Proteiniborus sp. DW1: one gene and its partner. The protein of the gene in region 2 interacts with the protein of the main gene of each other region in a pairwise test. Links are inferred from orthologs where the notes say so. Each region holds a gene or a part of one and is shown on either strand. Other genes may lie near its edges.

Region 1 (6,875 bases), on a different replicon or contig from region 2:
ATTGGGTAAATGGACATTATATAAGAAATGCAGATATAGATGAAATCACAAAACTAGCTATACCACATCTTTTAAATGCAGGCTATATTAGTGAAGAGGATGTGGATAGCAGATATGATTGGATAAAGCTTATAGTATCAACACTTCAAGAAAGAATATCTTATGTGGGAGAGATAGTAGAAAAAGCTCAGTTCTATTTTGACAATGAAATAAAACCAGAAAATGAAGAAGTTATTGAAATGCTTAAAGGAGAACAAGTTCCTTCTTTGCTACAAGCATTTAAAGAAGAACTATCGCAAATAGACGAAATAGATGAAGAATTTTCTACTACAATAATGAAAAAAATACAGAAAAGCACTGGAGTGAAGGGCAAAAATCTATTTATGCCAATAAGGTCCGCTTTAACAGGCCAGCTTCATGGACCAGACTTAGATAAGATTATTCTAATTTTAGGGAAACAAAATATACTTAGCCGCATAGAATATGTAAAAAACCACATTAAATAATGCTTGAATAATTTTATGTTTAAGATTATTGATTAAGTATTGATAAATTTACTTACATTTAGTAAACTATTATAATAACATCATAACATTGAATTAGAGATAAAGGTTATGATAAGGTAAAGTAAATCTAATACACATACAGAGAGGGGCTTTTATAAGCTGAGAGAAGCCTTATGTCAATTTTAGATTGAAGTGCACCTTTGAACTGTTGCCTGAAATATTAGTAGGGTTAGCCGGGGAAGCGCCGTTATTGCTTTTACAAGGTGGGGCATATATGCTCAATTAGAGTGGAACCGCGGGATTATACCGTCTCTTTACAAATAGTATTGAGGCGGTTATTTTTATGACCTAACCCGATTTTCCGAACGCTTTTTTCGGAAAATCGCTGGTAGGTCAAACTGGGCGAGCATCAAATTTATGTGACTGAATGGGAGAGAACAGATTTGAGTTTCAAGACTGTGAAAGGACCTAGTCCAACTAAGATTAAGTATTAGAAAGGAAAGGGAGAATCTATGTTCAAACATTTGAAAGCAGATGTTAAAGCCGTAATGGAAAGAGACCCAGCAGCGAAAAGTTTATTAGAGGTACTACTTTGTTATCCAGGACTTCATGCTATAATGTTTCACAGAGTTTCCCATTGGTTCTATAAAAGAAAGCTCTACTTTATTGCCAGATTTATATCAACAATAGCTAGATTTCTAACCGCAATAGATATACATCCTGGAGCTAAAATAGGAGAAGGTGTTTTCATAGACCATGGAATAGGTGTAGTCATAGGTGAAACTGCTGAAATAGGGAATAACGTAACAATATATCAAGGAGTAACTCTTGGAGGAACAGGGAAAGATGTAGGGAAAAGACATCCTACCATAGGAAACAATGTAGTTGTAAGTAGTGGAGCTAAAGTGCTGGGACCATTTAGAGTAGGTGATAATTCTAAAATCGGAGCTGGCTCTGTAGTTCTAAAAGAAGTACCGCCAAATTGTACAGTAGTTGGAGTTCCAGGTAGAGTGGTAGTAAAGGAAAACAAGAGGATCCCATTAGCAGAAAACTGCATAGATCTTGATCAAATAAGACTTCCTGACCCAGTGGCACAGGAGTTAGAAAGTTTGAGGGAAAGAATAAATAAATTAGAAGAGCAGGTATTCAAATTAACAGGGAGGGAAAATAATGAAACTTTATAATACGCTGACAAGAAAAAAAGAAGAATTCAAGCCAATCAAACAAGACAAAGTTACTATTTATGTATGTGGGCCAACTGTGTATAATTATATTCATGTAGGAAATGCGCGGCCACTAGTAGTATTTGACGTATTAAGAAGATATTTAGAATATAAGAACTATACAGTAGATTATTTAGTGAATTTTACCGACATAGATGATAAACTTATAAATAAGGCTAATGAAGAAGGAACTACTGTAAAAGAAATTGCAGAAAAATTTATAGATGAATATTTAAAGGATGCAAAGGGATTATTATTAAAGGAAGAGTCTACAAATCATCCAAAGGCCACTGAGCATATTAAAGACATAATAGACTTTATTACAGAGCTTGTAGAAAAAGATTTTGCCTATAGTGCTAATGGAGACGTATACTTTGATATAACTAAGCTAGATGACTATGGTAAACTTTCCAAGAAAAACATTGAAGACTTAGTATCAGGAGCTAGAGTAGAAGTTAATGAAATCAAAAGAAATCCTATGGACTTCACTTTATGGAAGGGAGCTAAGCCTGGAGAGCCTGCATGGGATAGTCCTTGGGGAAAAGGTAGACCAGGCTGGCATATAGAGTGTTCTGTAATGGCAAGAAGGTATTTAGGAGATACTATAGACATACATGCAGGCGGAGAGGACCTGCAATTTCCACACCACGAAAATGAAATAGCTCAAAGCGAAAGCCTTACAGGGAAACCATTTGCTAACTATTGGCTTCACAATGCAATGATAAATGTGGAAAATCAAAAGATGTCAAAATCCTCAATGAACTTCTTTACAGTAAGAGAAATTAGCAAGGAATTTGATTTAGAAGTATTGAGATTTTTCATACTTTCAGCTCATTACAGAAAGCCTGTAAACTTTAGCAGAGAATTTGTGGAGCAGGCTAAAAATGGTCTAGATAGGTTATACAATGGAAAGAAAAACCTAGAATATTTAATTAACAATACTGAAGAAAAAGTATTAACAAATGAAGATAATATAATCAAAGAAGAAATAATTGAGCTAAAGAAAAAGTTTATTGACAGTATGGAGGACGATATAAATACAGCTGATGCCATATCATCACTATTTGAGATAATAAAAGTAGGTAATACTAAATTAAATCATGATTCACCTAAAGAGTTAGTAGTATATACTCATAATGTATTGATGGAGCTCAGTGGGATATTAAATATACTAAATAAAGAAGAAGAGCTATTGGATGAGGAAATTGCTGAGCTAATAGAGAAAAGGATAGAAGCTAGAAAAAACAAGGACTTTAAATTAGCCGATCAAATAAGAGATGACTTAAAAGAAAAAGGTATAATCCTAGAGGACACAAAAGATGGAGTAAAGTGGAAGAGGGTTAGATAATAGAATGGGCAAAGATTTATTTAATGGACTTAAAGATATATGTAAAGGCTGGGGAGTAGACATTAAAATGCTATCTCCCTTACAGCTTGCTTACATAGGAGACGCAGTATATGAGCTTTTTATAAGAACATTCTTAATAGGAACTAAGAATATGTCTGTCAATGAGCTTCATAAAGAAGCTATTGAATATGTAAAAGCTAAAGCACAGGCAGATGTAACTCATTTTCTAGAGGATAAGCTTACAGAAGAAGAATGGCAAATGGTTAAAAGAGGTAGAAATGCAAAATCAGGTTCTGCACCTAAGAATGCTAACTTGCTAGACTATAGATATGCAACTGGCTTTGAAACTCTTATAGGCTTTTTGTATCTTAATGGAAGAAACGAGAGAATTTTGGAGATTTTTAGTATGATAATAAACGAGAATGAATGTAAATAATAAGGGGGAGTGAAAATGCTTAGGGTAAGTCTGCTAAGATATACACAGGATGCAGAAAAACTAATAGCTGCTGCTGCAAAGCTATGTTATTCAGCAGTAGGAGTAGAAGATATTGAAGAAAAACTAGATGATAGAAAAACACAGGATTTTATCGAAATGCTTATGGAGTTAGGTCATGAATCACCAATTGAACATGTTTCTTTTACTTTTGGAGTTGAGGGCATAAGTAGGGTTTTGACTCATCAATTAGTGAGACATAGAATTGGAGCATCGTATTCTCAACAATCTCAGAGATATGTAAAACTGCAGCAATTTGAGTATATAATTCCACCATCAATAGAAGCCATACCCGAAGCAAAAGCAAAATTCATAGAAGCTATGGAGCAAGACCAAAAATATTATAATGAGTTGACAGACTTATTATTTACTAAGCATTATGAAAAGCTGATTCAAGAAGGTTATAGTGAAGTAAAGGCTAGAAAGGATGCAGAGAAAATGGCCATCGAAGATGCTAGGTATGTATTTCCTAATGCCTGTGAAACCAAGATTGTATTTACAATGAATGCAAGAGCATTATTTAACTTTTTTAATAAAAGATGCTGCAATAGAGCACAATGGGAAATAAGACAGCTAGCTATAGAAATGCTAAGACAAGTAAAAGCAGTTGCCCCATCATTATTTAAATACTCAGGTCCAGGTTGTGTTAATGGTCCATGCCCAGAGGGAAAAATGACTTGTGGGAAGATAAAAGAAGTAAGGGAGAAATTTAAATATCTGTAGGCTAGGAAAAATTAGACAAAATACACGCTCACGGTTTCGGTCACGAATAATTCTATAGCTCATTCCGGTAAAAAATCCTACAACTTGCAAACTTGCTTCGGTTAATGGAGTTACAGAAATCTTTGATTTCGTCGTAACTCCTTATGTCAGCGTATGCTGACCTTACCTTAGTTTGTTTGTTTAACGGATTTTTCACCTCTATTCGCTAAGAATTATAGTCGTGCCCTGCAAATGTTCGCTTAGTATTTTATCTAATTTTTCAACATACGGATTCTAATTTACAATATTTTAGTATTTTAGTGAAAATTCAAGGATAAAGGTAAGAGGTGAAGAAATTGAGAGAAGAAGGCTATGTAGAAGGTCGTAATCCAGTAATAGAAGCCATAAAAAGCGGAAGAGAAATAGATAAAATACTAATTGCTAAAGGCTCAGAACAGGGCTCCATACAAAAAATAATCGGTATGGCAAAAGAAAAAAGAATAGTGATACAATATGTAGAAAAAGCAAAACTAGATGCAATGTCAGAAACCAAAGCCCATCAAGGAGTTATAGCACTAGTAACTCCATATTCATATAAAACAGTAGATGATATAATGAAAGCTGCAGAAGACAAAAACGAAGACCCTTTTATAATAATACTAGATGAAATAGAGGACCCTCATAATTTGGGTGCCATTATCCGTACAGCAGAATGTGCAGGAGCTCATGGTGTTATAATACCTAAGAGAAGAGCCGTAGGTCTAACACCAGTAGTTATAAAAGCTTCAGCAGGAGCAGTAGAATACATGAATATTGCAAAGGTTTCTAATATTGCCTCTACAATTGAAGAGCTTAAAGAGAGAGGAGTATGGATATACGGAGCCGATATGGATGGGGAGCAGGATTATTTTAATAGAGACTTATCAGGTCCTATAGCGATAGTAATAGGTAGTGAAGGAAAGGGAATAGGTAGATTGATAAGAGAAAAATGCGACTTTTTAGTTAAGATACCGATGAACGGAAAAATATCATCCTTAAATGCTTCAGTTGCAGCTTCAGTTATGATGTATGAAGTGCTGAGACAAAGGGGCTTAAAAGAATGACATGAGAGGTAGCGCAAAGGAATATTTGTTTGTTGACGGGTATAATATCATAAACAACTGGAGCAATCTAAGAGAGTTGTCAAAGCAGAGCTTAGAGATTTCAAGAAATGAATTGATTGATATACTGGCGGAGTATCAGTCATATACAGGTATAAAGGTAATAATAGTTTTTGATGCACATCTTGTAAAAGGAAGCATGGAAAAGAAAGAAACTCTTAAAGGTATTGAGATAGTATATACAAAGGAAAAGGAAAGTGCAGACCACTACATAGAAAGAACTTTAGATGCAATTGGAAGGGCAAAAAAAGTACGAGTGGCTACATCTGACTGGATCGAACAACAAGTGGTAATAGGTAGAGGAGGAACTCGAATTTCAGCTAGAGAACTGAAGCTTGAAGTGGAACATTACAAAGAGATGATTAGAAAAAAGAATAAAGTAACTAATGAGACAAATGATCTTTTAATTGGAAGATTAGATAAAGAGACTTTAGAAAAACTTGAAAAACTCAGAAAGAATAAGTAAATAGCTTGACTCCAATACTAAATAAATATATAATGATTGTATGCGTAGAGGGTTTTATCAAATTGCTGGAGGGGATGCTAGTGGGACTAAGTATGTATAAAGACTTATCAGATGAAGCTTTGGATGATGAAAAAATAATTGAAGATGCTAGAGATGGTGACCCTGAGGCACTAGAATATCTTATAAAAAAGTATAAAAACTTTGTACGAGCTAAGGCAAGATCATACTTTTTAATTGGAGCAGATAAGGAGGATATCATTCAAGAAGGAATGATAGGTCTATATAAGGCTATACGTGACTATAATCAGGACAAGCTCACCTCCTTTAGGGCTTTTGCTGAGTTATGCATAACTAGGCAAATAATTACTGCAATAAAAACTGCAACTAGGCAAAAACATATACCGTTAAACTCTTATGTATCGTTAAATAAGCCTATTTATGATGAGGAATCAGATAGAACGCTCTTAGATGTAATTACAGGGGCTAAGATAACTGATCCGGAAGAACTGATCATAAGCAGAGAAGAGCTGGAAAGCATTGAAAGCAAAATAGGTGAGATACTAAGTGATTTAGAATGGGAAGTGTTGATGTCGTATCTTCAAGGCAAATCTTATCAGGAGATAGCAGTAGATTTAAACAGACATGTAAAATCTATTGATAATGCTCTTCAAAGAGTGAAGAGGAAGCTAGAGAGATACTTAGAAGTAAAAGATGTATAAACATATTCAATATTTTCCCTATTGACATAAAATCAAGCTGATAGTAAAATTATCTAAGTGATGGCTATAAATGCCCATGTAGCTCAGGAGGTAGAGCACTTGCATGGTAAGCAAGAGGTCACCGGTTCGAGTCCGGTCGTGGGCTCCAATTAGAAATGTCATCACGAAACACCCGGATGAGTTTACTAAGGCTAAAAAACATTTTTAACATAATAGATATCTTGGGTATATTTATTTATCAATGCTAATACATATTAG
Region 2 (6,645 bases):
AGAAAATGGGAGTATTTTAGTAGAGGATGGAAAGATAAAAGAGGTAGGCAGGGATATAGTTGCTCCACTTGATGCAGAGATAATTGATGTAGAAGGTAGATTAGTTACACCAGGCTTTATAGATGCACATTGCCATTTAGGAATGTGGGAAGATGGAATAGGATTTGAAGGTAGTGATGGAAATGAATTTGTTGATCCAGTTACACCACACCTAAGAGCCATAGATGGAATAAATCCAATGGATGTTACATTTAAAGAAGCTAGAGAAGGTGGAGTTACATGTGTAGCTACAGGTCCAGGTAGTGCAAATGTAGTAGGAGGACAGTTTGTTGCTATAAAGACTTATGGAGATAGAATAGATGATATGATAGTAAAAGAACCATTGGCTATGAAAATTGCCTTTGGAGAAAATCCGAAAAGAGTATACGATGGCCAAAAGAAATCTCCAGTTACTAGGATGGCTACTGCTGCCATACTTAGAGATACACTTTCTAAGGCTAAAAGATATGTAGAGAAACTGGAAAAATCAAAGGATGACCCGTCCAAAGCTCCGGAATTTGATATGAAAATGGAAGCAATGGCAAAGGTTATTAGAAAGGAACTTCCACTAAAAGCTCATGCTCATAGAGCTGATGACATATTTACAGCTATAAGAATAGCAAAGGAATTTGATATAGATATTACTCTAGAACACTGTACAGAAGGACATTTAATAGCTACTCATCTTGCAAATGAAGGGAAACCAGCTATAGTAGGACCTACTCTTTCTGACAGGTCAAAATTTGAACTTAGAAACCTTACATTTGATACTCCTAAGGTGCTACATGATGCAGGAGTTAAAATAGCCATAATGACAGATTCACCTGTAATACCACTACAGTACCTTCCAATCTGTGCAGGTTTAGCAGTTAGAGCAGGATTAGATGAAATGGAAGCATTCAAAGCCATTACAATCAATCCAGCTGAAATATTAGGAATACAAGATAGAGTTGGAAGCATAGAAGTAGGCAAAGATGCAGATATAGTAATATTTGATGGAAATCCATTAACAGATTTAGGCTGTAAGACTCATTCTGTATTTATTGATGGAAAGAGAATAAAATAGATTATGACGAAAAAAGCGGAGAAGTTTCTCTGCTTTTTGTATTGTGTAGAAATTGAACGAAAACTAAAGGGATGGTGGAGTAGAAAACAAAAGATTTTTGGAGAAGTTAGTTTTCTAATCATTATTGACAATATAATACTATTATGAGATAATTAAATTGTTAAAAATATAATATTAAAATCTTCAGGGCAGGGTGTAATTCCCGACCGGCGGTATAGTCCGCGAGCTGCTAATGCAGTTGACTTGGTGAGATTCCAAGACCGACAGTAAAGTCTGGATGAGAGAAGGTTTTGCTAATATCCATTTACATAATGTATTTCGAATTTTTTCGAAGCTGACAGTGATTAACGGATATAGATTAGCTTATCAAGCCCTGATGTTATTCTTCAGGGCTTTTTTATGACTTAACCCGATTGTTTCGGATGCTTTTCCGAAAGAATCGTAGGTAGGTCAAACGCACCGAGCACCAAATTTATGGAGGGTAGTTGATCGAATAAATTTGTGTTGCTGACTGTGAATACCAATTGCTCTGAAGGAAAATTATGATTTGGAGGGATGGTATAATGTTAATGGTAAAAGGACAAATTAACACAAGGACAATGGTAAAAACAGCAGTACTATCAGTTTTAGCATTTTTAATAATGTACTTTGAAATGCCTTTATGGTTTACACCACCTTTTTTAAAGGTAGACTTAAGTGATATTCCAGCATTAATAGGTGCATTTGCATTAGGTCCAATAGCAGGAGTAGTTATTGAGTTAATTAAGAATATTTTAAATTTAGCAATTGAAGGTACTACAACAGCAGCAGTAGGAGAACTTGCAAACTTTTTTGTAGGAAGTATATTCGTTTTTGTTGCAGGATTTATTTATCAAAAGTATAAATCATTTAAGAGTGCTATATCAGGTATGATAGTTGCAACCATAGCTATGACACTTGTAGCTTCAGTTCTAAACTATTATTTCCTTATACCTTTCTATGCAAAGTTATTTGGAGTATCAGTAGACAAATACGTAGAGATGGGGGCACAGGTAAACAGATTTGTCACAGACTATAAAAGTTTTATATTGTGCGGTATATTACCTTTTAATTTCGTAAAAGGAGTTATGGTATCGCTTATAACAATACCACTATATAAAAGAGTATCACCAATATTACACAGATAATTAATATTTTAGTAGTCTTTAATCATCCTGCAGATACAGGGTGATTTTTTTATATACTTGTATATCCATCTTAAACTGGATATAATAGTTTTGTAACCCATAGGAAAGTCTTAAATTTCCTTTATTATTAACTTTTTGCAAAATGGGTTTCAATAAGACTTCCTCAGTTTATTAGAGTTTCATAGAAGTTTTTATTAGATAAAAAGGAAGGATGAAGCAATTGCTTAAAATAAATATAAATAACATAACAGAAACAGAAAAAGTCGGCTACATACTTGGTAAACTTCTAACAGGTGGCGAAGTAATATGCATGACAGGTGATTTAGGTGCAGGTAAGACTACTATGACTCAGTCTATAGCAAAAGGCTTAGATGTAGATGACTATGTAACCAGCCCTACATTTACTATAATAAATGAATACCAGGGCAGATGCCCGTTATATCATTTTGACGTCTACAGAATTAACGATGTAGATGAAATGTATGATTTAGGATATGAAGAGTACTTTTATTCAGATGGAGTATCTATTATAGAATGGGCAGACATAATTAAAGAAATACTCCCTAAGGAAAGACTGAATATTGAAATCAATAAAAAAGATAATATAGATAATAGAGAGATAATTATATATGGAAATGGAGAAAAATATATAAATATCATTAAATTACTTTCAGAGAAAATATAATACGATTATTGATAGATAAAGGAGCTGAAAAAATGAAAGTTTTAGCCATAGATACATCCAGCGTGTCTGCAACATGTGCAATAATAGATGACGATAGGCTATTAGTGGAGTACACTCTCAATCATAAGCTAACTCATTCACAGAAAATAATGCCTATGATAAAAGAAGTACTTAGTAGCTTAAGTTTAAAACCTGAAGACATAGATATATTTGCAGTTGCAAAGGGACCAGGCTCATTTACTGGACTAAGAATAGGAGTAGCTACAGTAAATGGACTAGCCCAATCAGTAAACAAAAAAGTAATAGGAGTACCTACACTTGATGCACTTGCCTTTAATTTACCATATTGTGAAGGAATAGTAGTTCCTATAATGGATGCTAGAAGGGATAGAGTATTTACAGGAATATATAAATGGACTAATGGGAATTTACATATAATCAAAGAGCAAGCAGCTTTAGAGGTTAAAGAACTTATAGATATATTAAAAGAAAGACCAGAAAAAATAGTCCTTGTAGGAGATGGAACTCTTGTTTATAGAGATGTATTTTCAGAAGCATTAGGAGAAAAGGCTATATTTGCTCCAAGAAGTGCAAATATGGCAAGAGCTTCTTCAGTGGCTGAGCTTGCAATGGCTAAAGCTTTACAAGGAAAGGTAGAGAGCTACTTTGAACTAGTTCCTGACTATTTAAGAGAATCCCAAGCTCAAAGAGAATACAATGAAAAACATAATATAGCCGGTGACAATAATGAGTGATGTAATAATTAGAGAGATGACTGAAAAAGATATAGACCAAGTGCTAGAAATTGAAAAAGAAGCCTTTGAAACACCTTGGTCCAGAGAAGCATTTGTATTAGAATTAGTGAAAAATCAATTAGCAAAATATATAGTAGCTGAGAAGGATGATAAAATTGTAGGATATGGTGGACTGTGGCTCATACTTGATGAAGGACATATAACTAACATAGCCGTAAGTTCACTTTATAGAGGACAAGGTATAGGTAACTTGCTTATTGAAAGGTTAATAGAGATATGCGAGGAAAGAGGAATAAACAACATGACTTTAGAAGTGAGAAAGTCAAACTTAGTAGCTCAATCATTATATAAAAAGTATGATTTTATAGACTGTGGAATTAGAAAAGGCTACTATACAGATACAAAAGAAGATGCAGTTATTATGTGGAGGATAGGTGAAGCAAGGGGACGGAGTTAGTGCTTCGCTCTTGTTTGTTAAATTTGTAGCTAAAATAATGAAATTATATATAATTATTATAATTATAGTTGAAGTATATTTAGTAAAAGTTTAGTCTAATATGATTAAGTAATATTTTTCTAGGAGGGAAAGACATGAAGAAAAAAACTATAGGAATAGTCATAGCAGCTATATTAGGTTTAGCTGTAATAACTGCTGGAGTGATGAAGGCAAAAAATACAGAAAAGGTTGCCAGTACATATGTATCAGTAGTGGAAGTAGAAGTAGAAAAGGATTTTGATTCAACCTTGATTACTGAAGGAACTTTGAAATCCAAGGAGCAAAGAAATGTGGTTTCAGATCTTCCTTATGTGATACAGGAAGTAGTATTTAAAGAAGGTGACAAAGTATCAGAAGGAGACATATTATTAAAGCTTGATGTAAAAGATTTAGAGTATAAAATAGAAACTGCTGAACTAAGTCTCGAAATGGAAAGACAAAGGCTCAAAAATCTAGAAAGACAACTTAGTGAATCAAGTAATACATTAGAGATTGAGAAAAATCTTGAAAATGCTAGATTAGCCTATGAAAATGCTCAAACTAAGTACGAAAACTCTAAAACTCTATATGATGCAGGAGCCGTAAGTAAGGAAATGCTAGATTCTGATGAAGCTAATATGATTACTGCAAAAAACAACTATGAGTTAGCACAAAAGCAAATAGAAGAAGCTCAAAATAAAGAAGACTTAAAATCTAATATAGATATTCAGAGAAAAAATGTAGAGATTCAAGAAATATCTCTAAAGTCTCAAAAGGAAGCATTGGAGCAGTCAATTATTAAAAGTCCTATATCAGGAACTATAGTGCAAGCAAATGCCCGTGTAGGAATACCTGCTACATCTGCAGCACCACTTTTTGTTATAGAGGACACAGATAATCTAGAAATAGAAGTTGGTATAGGGGAGTATGACATAAGCGAAATACAAATAGGACAAAAGGTAAAGGTTACAGGAGAAGCCTTTAAGGACAGAGAAATAAATGGAGTAGTATCTTTTATAGCACCATCTGCAACTATAGTATCTACTGGAACTGGAAAAGAAACACAAGTTATTGTTAAAATAGATATACCTAATGCTGATAATTATCTAAGACCAGGATTTACAGCTAATGTAGCTATTAATACAGCATATAAAAAAGAAGCATTAGTTTTACCTTATGAAACAGTATATGAGAAGAAGGATGGAACAAAGGTAGTATTTAAAGTTGAAGATAATAAGATAAAGGAAATTCCTATCTCTATAGGAATTCAAGGTGACCTAAAGCAAGAAGTAATTTCACCAGATATTAAGCTAGGGGATAAGATAGTTACAAATCCTACTGAAAAACTTTATGATGGTTTAGAGGTTTCAATTTTAAATAGTATAGGTGAGCAGAAATGATAAAGATAGAAAACTTAGGAAAGATATATGATACTGGCAAGATATCCGTAGAGGCGCTTAAAGGTATAAACCTTGAAGTAAAAGAAAATGAATTTGTTTCCATAATGGGAACTTCAGGTTCAGGAAAATCTACTCTAATGAATATATTAGGCTGTTTAGATAGACCTACATCAGGGAGATATTCTTTAGATGGAGTAGCAGTAGAAAAATTAAATGAAGCGGAACTTGCAACAATTAGAAATAAGAAAATAGGTTTTGTCTTTCAATCCTTTAATCTGCTGCCTCGTACTTCTGCATTAAAAAATGTTGAACTTCCAATGACTTATGCTGGGATACCTAAAAAGGAAAGAAGATTAAAAGCCTTAGAAGTATTAGAAAAGGTAGGATTAGGAGAAAGAGTAGGTCATTTACCAAATGAGCTTTCTGGTGGTCAAAAGCAAAGGGTAGCTATTGCAAGAGCCTTAGTCAATAACCCTGCAATACTGCTTGCTGATGAACCTACAGGAAATCTTGACACCAAATCTGGTGAAGAGATTATGGCAATATTCCAGCAGCTTAATAGGGAAGGAGTTACCATAATATTAGTAACCCATGAGCCTGAAATTGCTCAGCATACCAAAAGAATAGTACTATTTAGGGATGGATGTATAATAGATGATAGAGAAGTAGAAAATCAAGTTATTATAAAGCCACAGTCAGTAAGTGAGTAATATAGAGGTGATAGGATGAATTTTTTAGAGAGTATAGGCTCTGCGTTATCTAGTCTTTGGGCTAATAAAATGCGTACTTTTTTGACTATGCTTGGAATTATCATAGGAATAGCTTCAGTTATAACAATAGTATCATTAGGTCAAGGAAGCCAGGCTCAGATAGGGAATGAGTTTGAAAAAATGGGTGCAAATTTAGTAGCTATTTATACAAACTGGGAAGAAGATCTAAATAGAAATGATTACTTTAATGATGAGGATTTAAAGACAGTTAAGAGAGTATTTGGAGATAGGATAACAGGGGTTTCTGTTGTTCTTGGAACTAGTGGTACAGCTTCTAAAGGTAGAAACA

Evidence for each region.
Region 1: the proteins of tsaE (region 2) and rlmB interact in binary tests that used the Escherichia coli proteins (3 or more experiments, as listed by UniProt). The link is inferred for Proteiniborus sp. DW1 from one-to-one orthologs.

Annotation. Positions count from the first base shown.
Region 1 is NZ_FMDO01000052.1:241-7,115, reverse strand. What follows is about bases 3,516-6,497. They hold rlmB (23S rRNA (guanosine(2251)-2'-O)-methyltransferase RlmB), read left to right. Parts: upstream 3,516-4,619; coding sequence 4,620-5,375; downstream 5,376-6,497. Other genes in these bases: sigH (RNA polymerase sporulation sigma factor SigH), read left to right, coding at 5,973-6,497; DW1_RS12705 (NYN domain-containing protein), read left to right, coding at 5,377-5,898; thyX (FAD-dependent thymidylate synthase), read left to right, coding at 3,529-4,293. Outside these bases: gltX (glutamate--tRNA ligase), read left to right, coding at 1-506; cysE (serine O-acetyltransferase), read left to right, coding at 1,019-1,690; cysS (cysteine--tRNA ligase), read left to right, coding at 1,677-3,077; DW1_RS12720 (Mini-ribonuclease 3), read left to right, coding at 3,082-3,513; more of sigH, read left to right, coding at 6,498-6,617. UniProt on the Escherichia coli protein: Specifically methylates the ribose of guanosine 2251 in 23S rRNA.
Region 2 is NZ_FMDO01000007.1:79,156-85,800, forward strand. Bases 1,472-4,223 are described here. They hold tsaE (tRNA (adenosine(37)-N6)-threonylcarbamoyltransferase complex ATPase subunit type 1 TsaE), read left to right. Parts: upstream 1,472-2,491; coding sequence 2,492-2,956; downstream 2,957-4,223. Other genes in these bases: DW1_RS01725 (ECF transporter S component), read left to right, coding at 1,669-2,271; tsaB (tRNA (adenosine(37)-N6)-threonylcarbamoyltransferase complex dimerization subunit type 1 TsaB), read left to right, coding at 2,989-3,711; rimI (ribosomal protein S18-alanine N-acetyltransferase), read left to right, coding at 3,704-4,168. In the rest of the region: DW1_RS01720 (amidohydrolase), read left to right, coding at 1-1,105; DW1_RS01745 (efflux RND transporter periplasmic adaptor subunit), read left to right, coding at 4,303-5,586; DW1_RS01750 (ABC transporter ATP-binding protein), read left to right, coding at 5,583-6,296; DW1_RS01755 (ABC transporter permease), read left to right, coding at 6,312-6,645. UniProt on the Escherichia coli protein: Required for the formation of a threonylcarbamoyl group on adenosine at position 37 (t(6)A37) in tRNAs that read codons beginning with adenine.